2 regions of the Gottfriedia acidiceleris genome follow, and region 2 is predicted to be linked to the other one. Evidence: a T-box and tRNA genes for the amino acid it is inferred to sense, from the RefSeq annotation. Region 2 holds a T-box; the other holds one or more tRNA genes.
What was found. A T-box is a leader RNA that pairs with one kind of tRNA and senses whether it is charged. The one in region 2 lies ahead of argS (arginine--tRNA ligase), so its partner is inferred to be a tRNA-Arg.
Positions count from the first base shown of each region.

Region 1: it has a tRNA-Arg gene. The T-box ahead of argS (arginine--tRNA ligase) is inferred to sense a tRNA for this amino acid. The anticodon was not compared.

Region 1 is NZ_CP096034.1:733,569-740,388, forward strand. It holds rRNA gene MY490_RS03375 (23S ribosomal RNA) at 1-959, shown strand, start outside; rRNA gene rrf (5S ribosomal RNA) at 1,080-1,195, shown strand; tRNA gene MY490_RS03385 (tRNA-Val) at 1,201-1,276, shown strand; tRNA gene MY490_RS03390 (tRNA-Thr) at 1,280-1,352, shown strand; tRNA gene MY490_RS03395 (tRNA-Lys) at 1,361-1,436, shown strand; tRNA gene MY490_RS03400 (tRNA-Leu) at 1,459-1,541, shown strand; tRNA gene MY490_RS03405 (tRNA-Gly) at 1,571-1,645, shown strand; tRNA gene MY490_RS03410 (tRNA-Leu) at 1,654-1,740, shown strand; tRNA gene MY490_RS03415 (tRNA-Arg) at 1,751-1,827, shown strand; tRNA gene MY490_RS03420 (tRNA-Pro) at 1,852-1,928, shown strand; tRNA gene MY490_RS03425 (tRNA-Ala) at 1,939-2,011, shown strand; tRNA gene MY490_RS03430 (tRNA-Met) at 2,039-2,112, shown strand; tRNA gene MY490_RS03435 (tRNA-Ile) at 2,122-2,198, shown strand; tRNA gene MY490_RS03440 (tRNA-Ser) at 2,207-2,299, shown strand; tRNA gene MY490_RS03445 (tRNA-Met) at 2,496-2,572, shown strand; tRNA gene MY490_RS03450 (tRNA-Asp) at 2,576-2,651, shown strand; tRNA gene MY490_RS03455 (tRNA-Phe) at 2,660-2,735, shown strand; tRNA gene MY490_RS03460 (tRNA-Thr) at 2,800-2,872, shown strand; tRNA gene MY490_RS03465 (tRNA-His) at 2,882-2,957, shown strand; tRNA gene MY490_RS03470 (tRNA-Gly) at 2,964-3,034, shown strand; tRNA gene MY490_RS03475 (tRNA-Ile) at 3,052-3,128, shown strand; tRNA gene MY490_RS03480 (tRNA-Asn) at 3,149-3,223, shown strand; tRNA gene MY490_RS03485 (tRNA-Ser) at 3,230-3,320, shown strand; tRNA gene MY490_RS03490 (tRNA-Glu) at 3,332-3,403, shown strand; gene MY490_RS03495 (hypothetical protein) at 3,723-4,109, opposite strand; gene MY490_RS03500 (bifunctional transcriptional activator/DNA repair enzyme AdaA) at 4,464-5,018, shown strand; gene glgB (1,4-alpha-glucan branching protein GlgB) at 5,840-6,820, shown strand, end outside.
Region 2 is NZ_CP096034.1:1,006,134-1,012,953, reverse strand. It holds gene MY490_RS04760 (PH domain-containing protein) at 1-17, opposite strand, end outside; gene MY490_RS04755 (ABC-F family ATP-binding cassette domain-containing protein) at 328-1,884, shown strand; gene MY490_RS04750 (GDSL-type esterase/lipase family protein) at 1,945-2,682, opposite strand; gene MY490_RS04745 (nitroreductase family protein) at 2,845-3,441, opposite strand; gene argS (arginine--tRNA ligase) at 3,700-5,388, opposite strand; T-box leader at 5,431-5,652, opposite strand; gene MY490_RS04735 (tetratricopeptide repeat-containing glycosyltransferase family 2 protein) at 5,775-6,820, shown strand, end outside.

The DNA of each region.
Region 1 (6,820 bases), 270 kb from region 2:
CTTGTCGGGTAAGTTCCGACCCGCACGAAAGGCGTAACGATTTGGGCACTGTCTCAACCATAGACTCGGTGAAATTATAGTACCTGTGAAGATGCAGGTTACCCGCGACAGGACGGAAAGACCCCGTGGAGCTTTACTGCAGCTTGATATTGAATTTTGGTACAGCTTGTACAGGATAGGTAGGAGCCTGAGAAGCCGGAGCGCTAGCTTCGGTGGAGGCGTCGGTGGGATACTACCCTGGCTGTATTGAAATTCTAACCTAGAGCCGTGATCCGGCTCGGAGACAGTGTCAGGTGGGCAGTTTGACTGGGGCGGTCGCCTCCTAAAGAGTAACGGAGGCGCCCAAAGGTTCCCTCAGAATGGTTGGAAATCATTCGAAGAGTGTAAAGGCATAAGGGAGCTTGACTGCGAGACCTACAAGTCGAGCAGGGACGAAAGTCGGGCTTAGTGATCCGGTGGTTCCGCATGGAAGGGCCATCGCTCAACGGATAAAAGCTACCCCGGGGATAACAGGCTTATCTCCCCCAAGAGTCCACATCGACGGGGAGGTTTGGCACCTCGATGTCGGCTCATCGCATCCTGGGGCTGTAGTCGGTCCCAAGGGTTGGGCTGTTCGCCCATTAAAGCGGTACGCGAGCTGGGTTCAGAACGTCGTGAGACAGTTCGGTCCCTATCCGTCGTGGGCGCAGGAAATTTGAGAGGAGCTGTCCTTAGTACGAGAGGACCGGGATGGACACACCGCTGGTGTACCAGTTGTTCTGCCAAGAGCATGGCTGGGTAGCTATGTGTGGAAGGGATAAGTGCTGAAAGCATCTAAGCATGAAGCCCCCCTCAAGATGAGATTTCCCATAGCGTTAAGCTAGTAAGACCCCTGAGAGACGATCAGGTTGATAGGTCAGAGGTGGAAGCGTGGTGACACGTGGAGCTGACTGATACTAATCGGTCGAGGACTTAACTAACAAGTTTGATGATGACATTATCTAGTTTTGAAGGTACAAAAATTATTGTAAAAAACTTCAAAAAGTTATTGACTTTTAAATGAAATTTGATATAATAATTAATGTCTTAAAGAAAATGAATCAAGTGATGATAGCGAAGAGGTCACACCCGTTCCCATACCGAACACGGCAGTTAAGCTCTTCAGCGTCGATGGTAGTTGGGGGTTTCCCCCTGTGAGAGTAGAACGTCGCTTGGTTTGATGGAGGATTAGCTCAGCTGGGAGAGCACCTGCCTTACAAGCAGGGGGTCGGCGGTTCGAGCCCGTCATCCTCCACCATATGCCGACTTAGCTCAATTGGTAGAGCAACTGACTTGTAATCAGTAGGTTGGGGGTTCAAGTCCTCTAGTCGGCACTCTTTATGAGCCATTAGCTCAGTAGGTAGAGCATCTGACTTTTAATCAGAGGGTCGAAGGTTCGAATCCTTCATGGCTCACCATTTTCTAAAAAAAGAAAATATTGCGGGTGTGGCGGAATTGGCAGACGCGCTAGACTTAGGATCTAGTACTTCGGTGTGGGGGTTCGAGTCCCTTCACCCGCACCATTTAAATTAATAAGTTTTAAGCAGTATACGCGGAAGTAGTTCAGTGGTAGAATACAACCTTGCCAAGGTTGGGGTCGCGGGTTCGAGCCCCGTCTTCCGCTCCAAATATGCTGCCGGGGTGGTGGAATGGCAGACACACAGGACTTAAAATCCTGCGGGGGTTGACCCCGTGCCGGTTCGAGTCCGGCCCTCGGTACCATTTATAATATGCGCCCGTAGCTCAATTGGATAGAGCGTTTGACTACGGATCAAAAGGTTATGGGTTCGAGTCCTTTCGGGCGCGCCATATTATTTCACCTGTTATTCTAAACGGGAAGTGGCTCAGCTTGGTAGAGCACCTGGTTTGGGACCAGGGGGTCGCAGGTTCAAATCCTGTCTTCCCGACCATTTAAAACATGGGGCCTTAGCTCAGCTGGGAGAGCGCCTGCCTTGCACGCAGGAGGTCAGCGGTTCGATCCCGCTAGGCTCCACTTAAACAACTTAAAGAAACTTATTATGGCGGTGTAGCTCAGCTGGCTAGAGCGTACGGTTCATACCCGTGAGGTCGTGGGTTCGACTCCCTCCGCCGCTACTTATTTAAGGACCTTTAGCTCAGCTGGTTAGAGCAGACGGCTCATAACCGTCCGGTCGTAGGTTCGAGTCCTACAAGGTCCACCACTTATAATGGAGTAATACCCAAGTCTGGCTGAAGGGATCGGTCTTGAAAACCGACAGGGGTGTAACAGCCCGCGGGGGTTCGAATCCCTCTTACTCCTCCATTTTTATTAAATTTCATATTAATGGATCTAACTTAGTTAGTATTCATAATTATCGCGGGGTGGAGCAAGAACGAATATGCTTCGAAGAAATTACTTCAGCATACCAATCGAGCTACTGCTTGCATAATCATCCTGAGATTGGGATGGTCTTAACTAAATACTTTCATGGAACTATATTAAATAGCATCCATATTATCGCGGGGTGGAGCAGTCTGGTAGCTCGTCGGGCTCATAACCCGAAGGTCGCAGGTTCAAATCCTGTCCCCGCAACCAAATGGTCCCGTGGTGTAGCGGTTAACATGCCTGCCTGTCACGCAGGAGATCGCCGGTTCGATCCCGGTCGGGACCGCCATTTAAGATGGCTCGGTAGCTCAGTCGGTAGAGCAGAGGACTGAAAATCCTCGTGTCGGCGGTTCGATTCCGTCCCGAGCCACCATCTTAAAAGTTTGAGTGAAATAAATTATATAAGTAATAAAACAAAGTGAATTAATTAATAAAATGCCGACTTAGCTCAATTGGTAGAGCAACTGACTTGTAATCAGTAGGTTGGGGGTTCAAGTCCTCTAGTCGGCACTCTTTATGGCGGTCGTGGCGAAGTGGTTAACGCATCGGATTGTGGTTCCGACACTCGTGGGTTCGATTCCCATCGGTCGCCCCATATTGTGCGGGTGTAGTTTAATGGTAAAATAGAAGCCTTCCAAGCTTCGGTCGTGGGTTCGATTCCCATCACCCGCTTTTTTATAAAATTTAATGGGCCTATAGCTCAGCTGGTTAGAGCGCACGCCTGATAAGCGTGAGGTCGATGGTTCGAGTCCATTTAGGCCCACCATTAAATTTAAAATTAATTTTTCCGCAGTAGCTCAGTGGTAGAGCACTCGGCTGTTAACCGAGTGGTCGTAGGTTCGAACCCTACCTGCGGAGCCATATGATAGAGAAGTACCCAAGTGGCTCAAGGGGCGCCCCTGCTAAGGGTGTAGATCGGGTAACCGGTGCGAGGGTTCGAATCCCTTCTTCTCTGCCATATTTTTTTTTGGCCCGTTGGTCAAGCGGTTAAGACACCGCCCTTTCACGGCGGTAACACGGGTTCGAGTCCCGTACGGGTCATATCTAAAGCTCAGTTATTTGTGATAACACAGGTAACTGAGCTTTTTATTTGTCTTTTATAATGACTTTCAGATAGAGATAATTACTGAATCCGCTTTTCTCCATTATCTTAGAAGGTTCTTTGTTTGATTTTAGATGTACAGGATCGTTTTAATTTAGAGCTTTTATCTTACTACCTAAGAATAGAAGTCAATTTCATATACTCGGAATATTTTTTTATCTTATTTCTCTTTAAAGTGTAATTTAATAATGATCTTTCCCTTGTATATGCAAAAAAACGGACTAACTGAATTGTTAATCCGAATTAGTAAACTTTGCTTTAAACAGTTACTTGATCATTTTTTAACATTTTTTGATACGCTTTAATTTCATCATCTGAAAAGACATTAGTTGCTAACCGTTTCACTCGACTCCAGTATTCTTTAAATTCGTTATATTTAACCCCTTGTTCCTCCATAAAATCAACTAAACTGCCACCTGTAAAGAAAATATGTGCTTTTGGGTAAGCTGCATCCCAATAAATATTCCCTCGTAGATTCAAAATGTTTTCTGTCTCTTTTACAAATATAGTAATGGAAACAGCACATCTCAGTCTTAGTTCTCCTCGATCTCGCCCTTCTCCTTTTCCATTAATCTTCATTCGGGTCACATATTCTTCATTTTCAAAACTTATAGCCTTTTCACTCATTGTAAATTCCATCATCATTATATCCTCACCCTTTAGTTACAACGTCGTTAATATTCATTTATTTAAGTATACTTCAAATAATATTACTAGAGTGAATTATAAAGCCTAAGTTGTTTTTTTGTTAAAGTAAAAAATAGATTTCATTTAGTTTTAAAAAGTTAGGATAAGTTATGTTTTTCAATTTTTAAGGTTGTAAAATTGTTGGGAAATAAAGAGGCCTACTGAGATTGGAAAGTTGTAGGTATTATTCAAAATGAACAGATGGTCTACTAACGATTTATCCTTCTTCCAAAGAAATTAGAAAGCAAGAAATTGAAAGCAAGCACATGATCTTAGTGTTAAAATATGAATAGCTAAAGATGAGGTGATTTAATGAAAGGATTTAATAATCAGGTCATGTGGGATGCTGTTGAATCATGCGATGAAAACTACGATGGAGTATTTATTTATGCAGTTAAGTCCACTGGAATCTGTTGTAAACCTTCGTGTAAGTCAAGAACCCCATTAAAAGAAAATGTATCATATTATTCGTCAATTTCTTTAGCAATAAAAGATGGGTACCGTCCATGTAAAAGATGTCGTCCTGATTTACTTCACTCAAATGAGGAGGATATTATTTTATCTGCAAAACATTTTATTGAAAAAGAATATCGAAATAGCTTAACATTGGATCGGTTAGCAATTGAAGTTGGAGTAAGTAAATTTCATTTACAAAGATTATTTAAAAAATCCACAGGTTTATCGCCGTTAGAATACGTAACTAAGTTAAGAATGAAAGAAGCTTTGAGATTATTGCGAGATACTGAGAAAAGCATAACTGAAATAGCGCATAATCTTGGTTTTAAAGGCTCTGCACATTTTTCAAGCATGTTTCGTCACCATTTTAATTACACTCCAACTACATTCAGACAGGGGTTAAATAAATGAAGTCTGAGGTGTTCTTATTTTGAAAGAACATATTACATTAGGGATGTTGTTTGGTTTTCTTGTCATTTTATGTGGTGTATTCCTGATTTCAGATTTTCGTTTACGTGTAATAACATCAAATAAGCGAATGCAAGTCTAATAAGATTTTAAATAAGACAAAAAGGATTTTCGTAAAAACGAAGATCCTTTTTTACTATATTACGATTGTTATTTTATACAGCAAATAATAACTACCAAAGTAGGTAAATAAAAATTAAGATTTAGGTAACCTTGAAGCGAGCGAATCTACATGAATCTAAATAATATTATTGTAATTGCCTAAAATGTAAGTCAGGTAATTTAAATTCACTATTTTGATCCAATATGTATTGTTGCAGGTCTTCCATATTACCAAATAAATTGAATTCTGTTTAGAGTTTTTTTTATTTTCCATCTAAATTTTCAAATAATTTACTAGTGGTTGTTTCTAAATATTTTCTAAAAAAAACTTTCCCTCTTAATCCGACAATCTTCTACAATTCTTTTTAAAAATAAAGTTTTTTTGTTATAAAAGTGTGAAATATGTATGGAATTTTATGAAAAATCAAAAATTTACAAATTGTTATAAGGGAATTTTGAAATGTTATGTATAAATATACATAAATATTCGTTCGACAAATTCGACATTTTTACGACAAACGCAATAATGACAACGGTTTCATGAATGGTTATTCATTTTTGAAAAAAAATTTTGAATTTTTTTTGCATAAAAACAAGGTGAATAGATATATTTGTAGAATATTAAGAGATAGAAGAATTTAAGAGATTGTAATGAGGTGAGGATGTTGCTTTTGACACGGCCAACTGAGTTTGATGTACATTTATTCCATGAGGGAAGTTTATTCCATAGCTATGAATGCTTTGGGGCACAAATTGTAAAAAAAGGGAATAAAGTTGGAACTACTTTTACGGTGTGGGCTCCACATGCGAAAGGTGTCTCAGTTGTTGGGGACTTTAATAATTGGAATGGTTCTGAACATAAAATGGAAAAGCTGAACGATCAAGGGATTTGGACGATATATATCCCCGAAATTGGTCATGGGACGATATACAAATATGAAATTTCAACCAAGCGTGGTGATGTTTTATTAAAAAGTGATCCTTTTGCTTTCTATAGTGAGCTAAGACCAAGCACAGCTTCGATAGTTTATGATCTTTCGGGCTATAAATGGAAAGATGCAAAATATCGTAAGCAGAAATTTAAAAAGTCTGTATATGAAGAACCAGTTTTAATTTATGAGGTACATTTAGGTTCTTGGAAAAAGAAAGAAAACGGTGATTTTTACACTTATGCAGAATTAGCGACAGAACTAATTCCATATGTAAAAGATCATGGTTTTACACATATTGAAATATTACCATTAGTCGAACATCCATATGATCGTTCTTGGGGGTATCAAGGAGTAGGATATTTTTCTTCTACTAGTCGATATGGAAATCCTCATGAGCTAATGAGCTTTATAGACGAATGTCACCAGAACGGATTAGGAGTCATTATGGATTGGGTGCCTGGTCATTTTTGTAAGGATTCTCATGGATTATACATGTTTGATGGTGAACCGACATATGAATATGAAGGTTATGATGCTAGAGAAAATGAAGTATGGGGAACAGCGAATTTTGATTTATCAAAACCAGAAGTAAAATCATTTCTTATTTCAAACGCCTTATATTGGATGGAATATTTTCATATTGATGGTTTCCGAGTAGACGCTGTTGCAAATATTTTATATTGGAAAAATAGAAATGAAGAGAATCCTTTT
Region 2 (6,820 bases):
GCAACTTTACCAAACATTAAACTTCCTCCTCCGAATAGTAGGTATGGCTAATTTTATATTATACGCCTTCAAAACCCACTTTTTGACTACACTTCTGAATTATACATTAAATACAAAAATATAGGGATAGGAATAGTAGGGGTATATGGATTTTTTTTCCTTTTTTAAAAAGTCCCCTCGGTTCTAACACGCCCCCCTTAAGTTATAGCTTAATTTACTGTTGAACACATACCCTGTTGCAGACTATAATTAGATGGTGACTGTTTAAATTACGTTCTTTCACAAAAGAACATTATTATATGAAAAATAAAGAAAAGGTGTCGAGCTATGAGTATTTTAACTGTAAAAAACTTAAGCCATGGATTCGGTGATCGTGCAATTTTTAATGATGTATCATTCCGTCTATTAAAAGGTGAACATATCGGTCTTATTGGTGCAAATGGTGAAGGTAAATCAACTTTCATGAATATCGTTACTGGAAAATTACAGCCTGATGAAGGTAAAGTTGAATGGTCAAAAAAAGTACGTGTAGGTTATTTAGATCAGCATGCTGTATTACAACCAGGTATGACAATTCGTGACGTACTAAAAAGTGCTTTCCAATATATGTTTGATATGGAAAATGAAATTAATGATTTATATGTAAAAATGGCTGAAGCAACTCCGGAAGAAATGGAGAAAATGCTTGAAGATGTAGGTGTTCTTCAAGATACTTTAACAAATAATGATTTCTATATTATTGATGCTAAAGTTGAAGAAATTGGCCGTGGTTTAGGCTTAGAAGATATCGGACTTGATCGTGATGTAACAGAACTTTCTGGTGGTCAACGTTCAAAGGTTCTTCTATCAAAACTTCTTTTAGAAAAACCAGATATCTTATTACTCGATGAGCCTACTAACTATTTAGATGAGCAACATATTGAATGGTTAAAGCGCTATTTACAGGAGTATGAAAATGCATTTATTTTAATTTCACATGATATTCCGTTTTTAAATAGTGTTATTAACTTGATTTATCATATGGAAAACCAAGAATTAAATCGTTATGTTGGAGATTATGATAATTTCAAAGGAATTTATGAAATGAAAAAATCACAATTAGAATCAGCATATAAACGTCAACAACAAGAAATCTCTGAACTAAAAGATTTCGTTGCTCGTAATAAAGCTCGTGTTTCTACTCGTAATATGGCTATGTCTCGCCAAAAGAAACTTGATAAAATGGATGTAATCGAGCTTGCACGTGAAAAGCCAAAACCAGAATTTAACTTCAAACCAGCGCGTACTTCAGGTAAATTAATATTTGAAGCAAAAGATTTAGTGATTGGTTACGATGAGCCTCTATCAAAACCTTTAAATCTACGTATGGAACGTGGACAGAAAATTGCTTTGGTTGGTGCGAACGGTATCGGTAAAACGACGTTAATGCGTAGTTTACTTGGTGATATTAAACCAATTTCTGGTGAAGTTGAGCGCGGTGAATTCCTTCAAATTGGTTACTTCGAACAAGAAGTAAAAAGTGACAATAATAAAACATGTATCGATGAAGTTTGGGATGAATTCCCATCGTTTACACAATATGAAGTTCGTTCTGCACTTGCAAAATGTGGTTTAACGACTAAGCATATTGAGAGTAAAGTTGCAGTTTTAAGTGGTGGAGAAAAGGCGAAAGTTCGTTTATGTAAGTTAATTAATCAAGAAACAAACTTACTTGTTCTCGATGAGCCTACAAACCATTTAGATGTAGATGCTAAAGAAGAACTAAAACGCGCACTAAAAGAGTACAAAGGAAGTCTTTTAATTATCTGTCACGAACCTGAATTCTACGAAGGGTTAGTTACAGATGTATGGAATGGCGAAAACTGGACTACTAAGGTGTTTTAAAATGATATTTAAAAGAGAGTGTCAAAAGAAATCCTTTTTGACACTCTCTTTTTTACAATATCAATTTAAATTTAATGCTGCTTCACCAATTTCAGCTAACTTTTTTTGCCCTTCTATTGTGGGATGAATATCATTCTGTCTAACATATGTACTTTGACGATTATAGAAAGTTGAAAAAGCGTCTGCTATTACTATATTAGAGACCCCATTTGCTTTGAGAGCATTCACTGAATTGTTAATATTTTTGTTAATAATGTTACTCAATAGGAAATTGCCTTGTCCATACATAGAATCTGTAGTTTGGAATGGATTATATATGTTATATACTACAATCGGTGCATCAGTAAGAGATCTAATTTCCAAAATAGTATCGGATAAATTTTTTAACAGCACTGGTAGCATCGCACCAACTGATTGCTGTAGTTTAGTAGAATCTCCATTACTCGCTTTGAGAGCTTGAAGAAGGTCGTTGTTTCCAATATCTAATGTTATATAATCAGCATGTCTAACTGCATCTCGATATGTATCTTCATTCTTGATTGAGAACAATAATTGATCAGTTCTCCAGCCTGGGACACCTAAGTCACGAACTCTTAGATTAGCATCTTGTCCAATAATATATGGAAAAGCAACCTTAGAAGGATGATCATTATTTACACCTAAATTGTAACCAAACGTAATCGAATCTCCTAAAGCTACAAGTGATTTCTTTGCATTTTCACTCTGTGCCATAGCAGCGGTTGAAAACATAGTACTTGTTAAAGTTAAAGCAGAAATTGTAGTTAATAATTTTTTCATTATTAATTCCTCCCTAAAATAATGCCTTTCAAAATGGATTATAATTAAAAAATTTTAAAAAATGTGTCGAATTAAGCTACTTAATTTTTGGTAAATATTAGGTAATTAAAAAAAGAGTAATGCATCTATTTTATACATCACTCTAAATGTCATATTATTTGTTTAAGAAAGTGTAATATTTTGACTTAACTTCGAAGTCCATTCACTTGGATGTTTTCTCTTCTTTGTTCCTTTTGGCATTGAATTAATATAACCGATATGAAGAGCTCCTAAAATTTTTCGCGTTTCAGGAATACCCATCTCTTTGTAAAATTGTTTATCAAAAATATAAGGATTTGTTCGCCATACCATTCCAATATTTTTTTCCCAAGCTGCTAATTGTAAATTTTGAACAAATGCACAGGTTGCGCCAATCGCTTCTAAATTTTTCTTTTCATGTTCAGAGTGGTCTGTCGTTATAATTAAATGCATTGGTGTGTCGATGATATATGTTTTAAAGAATTCCGTTGATTTTTTAATTTTCTCAACTGTATATGTTTCAGTTAATTCCATTCTTTCGTAGCTATCTACAATTTTTGAAGCATAATATTCTTTTTCTTTTTCTTCTGAAACCATAATGAAGTGCCAAGGCTCTTCTTTACTGTGGAAAGGAGCATAAGATGCTGCTTCAAGTAGCTCCATTAAATCTTTCATATTAATTGGATCCTTTTTTGTATCTCTAATCGTTCTTCTAGCTTTAATAAAATTTAATATCGACATTGAACATTCCCCTTATTCTCTAAATATTTTAAATTCATTATAAATGTAAATGATAATCATTTTCAATAAAACTTTTAAATTTTAATTGTTTTCTTAGACTACGTTAAACCTTTTTCATTTGGATACATTGTTAATCAAAACCCTTACATAACTATTTATATGTAATAAAAATTAGAAAGACTGTCTTCCTGCGTTCTACGATCAAATCAAAAAAGAAAACAGGTATTGAAGATAAAAATTTCTTCAATACCTGTTATTTTACATTTCTTTTGGTGCACGAATTCCCAATAATCTTAGTCCTTCTTCTAAAACAATGGAAACAACTTTAATTAATGCTAATCTACTCTCTAATTGATCATCATTTGTTAGAATATGAGTATTTCCATAATATTTATTGAAGCTTTGTGCCAAGTCTATTGTATATTTAGCAATGACAGATGGTTCAAATTGTTCAAAACTACGCGCTACTTTGTTAGGGAACTCGAGTATATGTTTTATGATGTCCCAACTATATGAATCATCCAGTCCATCTTGATTATTTAAATCCGATGATGTAGCTTTATCTAAAATTGAATTTGTTCTCGCAATTGAGTATTGTACATATGGTCCGGTTTCACCTTCAAATTTAAGCATCTGCTCAAGTGAAAATTCGATGTTATTCATACGGTCATTTTTTAAATCTTGGAAAATGATCGCACCGACTCCAACCATATTAGCAACTTCTTCTTTATTTTTTAATGTTGGATTTTTTTCTGCAATATTTTGACTAGCTAAACTAATCGCTTCCTCAATTACCTCTTCTAAAAGAACAATTTTCCCTTTTCGCGTAGACATTTTTTTACCATTTTGTAAGATTAAGCCGAATGGAACATGTACCATTTCATTCGCCCATTCGTAACCCATTTTCTTCAAAACTGTAAATACTTGCTCAAAATGCAATGCTTGTTCTCCACCTACAACATACACTGCTTTATCAAAATCATAAGTTTCTTTACGATAAAGTGCAGCTGCTAAATCTCTTGTTGCATACAGTGTAGCTCCATCAGATTTTCTAATTAAGCATGGTGGTAATTCCTTTTCAGTTAATTCAACTACATCAGCACCTTCAGATTCTACTAAAAGATTTTTTTGCTCAAGAAGTTCAATAATTCGTTCCATTTTATCATTGTAAAACGCTTCTCCATTAAAACTATCAAAATTAACACCTAATAAATCATAAACTAACATGAATTCTTTAAGAGACTCGTCACGGAACCACTTCCATAAGTGCAGGGCTTCTTCATTTTTTTCCTCTAATTGCTTAAACCAGCTTCTAGCTTCTTCCTCTAGTTGAGGCTCTTTTTCAACTTCTTCATGAAATTTAACATATAATTTTAAAAGTTCTTTGATTGGATTTTCTTTTACTGCGTCTTGATTACCCCAAAGTTTATAAGCAACAATTAATTTACCAAACTGAGTTCCCCAGTCTCCCAGGTGATTAATTTTTATTGCTTTATACCCATTTTTTTCAGCTATTTTAGCAATTGAATTTCCAATCATTGTAGAACGCAAGTGCCCCATCGAAAATGGCTTTGCAATATTTGGAGAGGAACAATCAATCGCAACTGTTTTGTCTTCACCAATTACTTGATTTCCATATTCCTTCCCTTGACCAAGAACTAATTCAATTACTTGCTTACTTACTAGCTTTTTATTCAAAAAGCAGTTTACGTACGGGCCGTTCGCTTCTACTTTTTCAATTAAATCATGATTAATCTGTGGTGCAATTTCCATTGCAATCATGATTGGCGATTTTTTTAATGCTTTTGCTAATTGGAAACAAGGAAATGCTAAATCACCTTGATCTGCATAATTCGGTTTTTCGATAAGTGAGTTAATTTCAGTTAAAGTTAGTGATCCATTTAAAGCTTTTTCAATTTGTTCGCTATACATGTTTACATAATTCATTATGATCAATCCTCTCCAAAATATAAAAAACCCGTCTCTATCATAAGAGACGGGTTTAACTAATCCGCGGTACCACTCTAATTGTTCAAATATATTGAACCAACTTTAAAATTTGTTAACGAGGTCTTCCCCGGCAAAGTCCTACTATTAATTCAGACTGCTTCTCCGAAGTGCGCTTCATCTTATTCGTTCTGTTAGGCTTCCACCATCCCCAACTCTCTACTAGAATCAAAATAAGATTACTCTCTTCATCTAAAAATTTTCAATATTCATTTTTTCCATTTAATCATATCTACTGTAGAAATTCAACATTAATCTTTTTTTGAACTTTATGAATTGCACCATTTGTTGACAACCTTAATAACATAGAAATTGAGGTGGAATTCATGAAAAAAAAACCAATAACTTTAAGCCTTTGTATGATTGTAAAAAATGAAGAAGCTGTACTTTCCAGATGTTTATCATCTGTATCTAATATAGTAGACGAAATTGTCATTATTGATACTGGTTCAACAGACAAAACAAAGGAAATAGCTAAAAAGTTTACAAATTCAATATATGATTTTACTTGGATCAATGATTTTTCAGCGGCAAGAAATTTTTCCTTTTCTAAGGCAACGAAGGATTATATTATGTGGCTAGATGCTGATGATATTATCACTGATGAAAATGCGAAAAAATTACTTAAATTAAAAAAGACATTAACTAAAAACGTCGACGCTGTCGGAATGAAATATCATCTAGCTTTCGATGAAAATGGTAATCCGAGCTTTAGTTCTGTACGGAATCGAATCGTTAAGCGAGAAAGAAACTTTAAATGGATTGGTTTCGTTCATGAATATTTAGAGGTTTATGGCGAAATTATTCAATCGGATGCCGCAATTATTCATCAAAAAGACAAAGAGTATTCTGATCGCAATTTAAAAATTTATGAAAATGCGATTTCTTCAGGAAACGAATTAAGTCCACGTGACAAATACTATTATGCAAATGAATGCGTAGATCATCAGCTATTTGAAAAGGCAATTGAATGGTATGAATTGTTTCTTGATGAAGGAAAAGGCTGGTACGAGGATAATATTCAAGCTTGCGGAAAAATGGCAGACTGCTATTTAAATATAAACGAATGGGAAAAAGCAATTAGTAGTTGCCTAAGATCATTTTATTATGATGGACCACGTGGAGAAAACTGCTGTCGATTAGGATTTGTTTATCTTCAACAAGGTGATTACACACGTGCAATTTCGTGGTATAAACTCGCTACTCTTGTTGATGTTCCTAAAAGTAGTCCTTTTATAAATCAAGCTTGTTACACTTGGTTACCTAATCTACAGTTATGTCTTTGCTATAGTCGATTAGGTGATCAACTAACTGCTAGAAAATATAATGAGATAGCTGCAAGTTATGTTCCCAATAATCCATCTGTTCTACA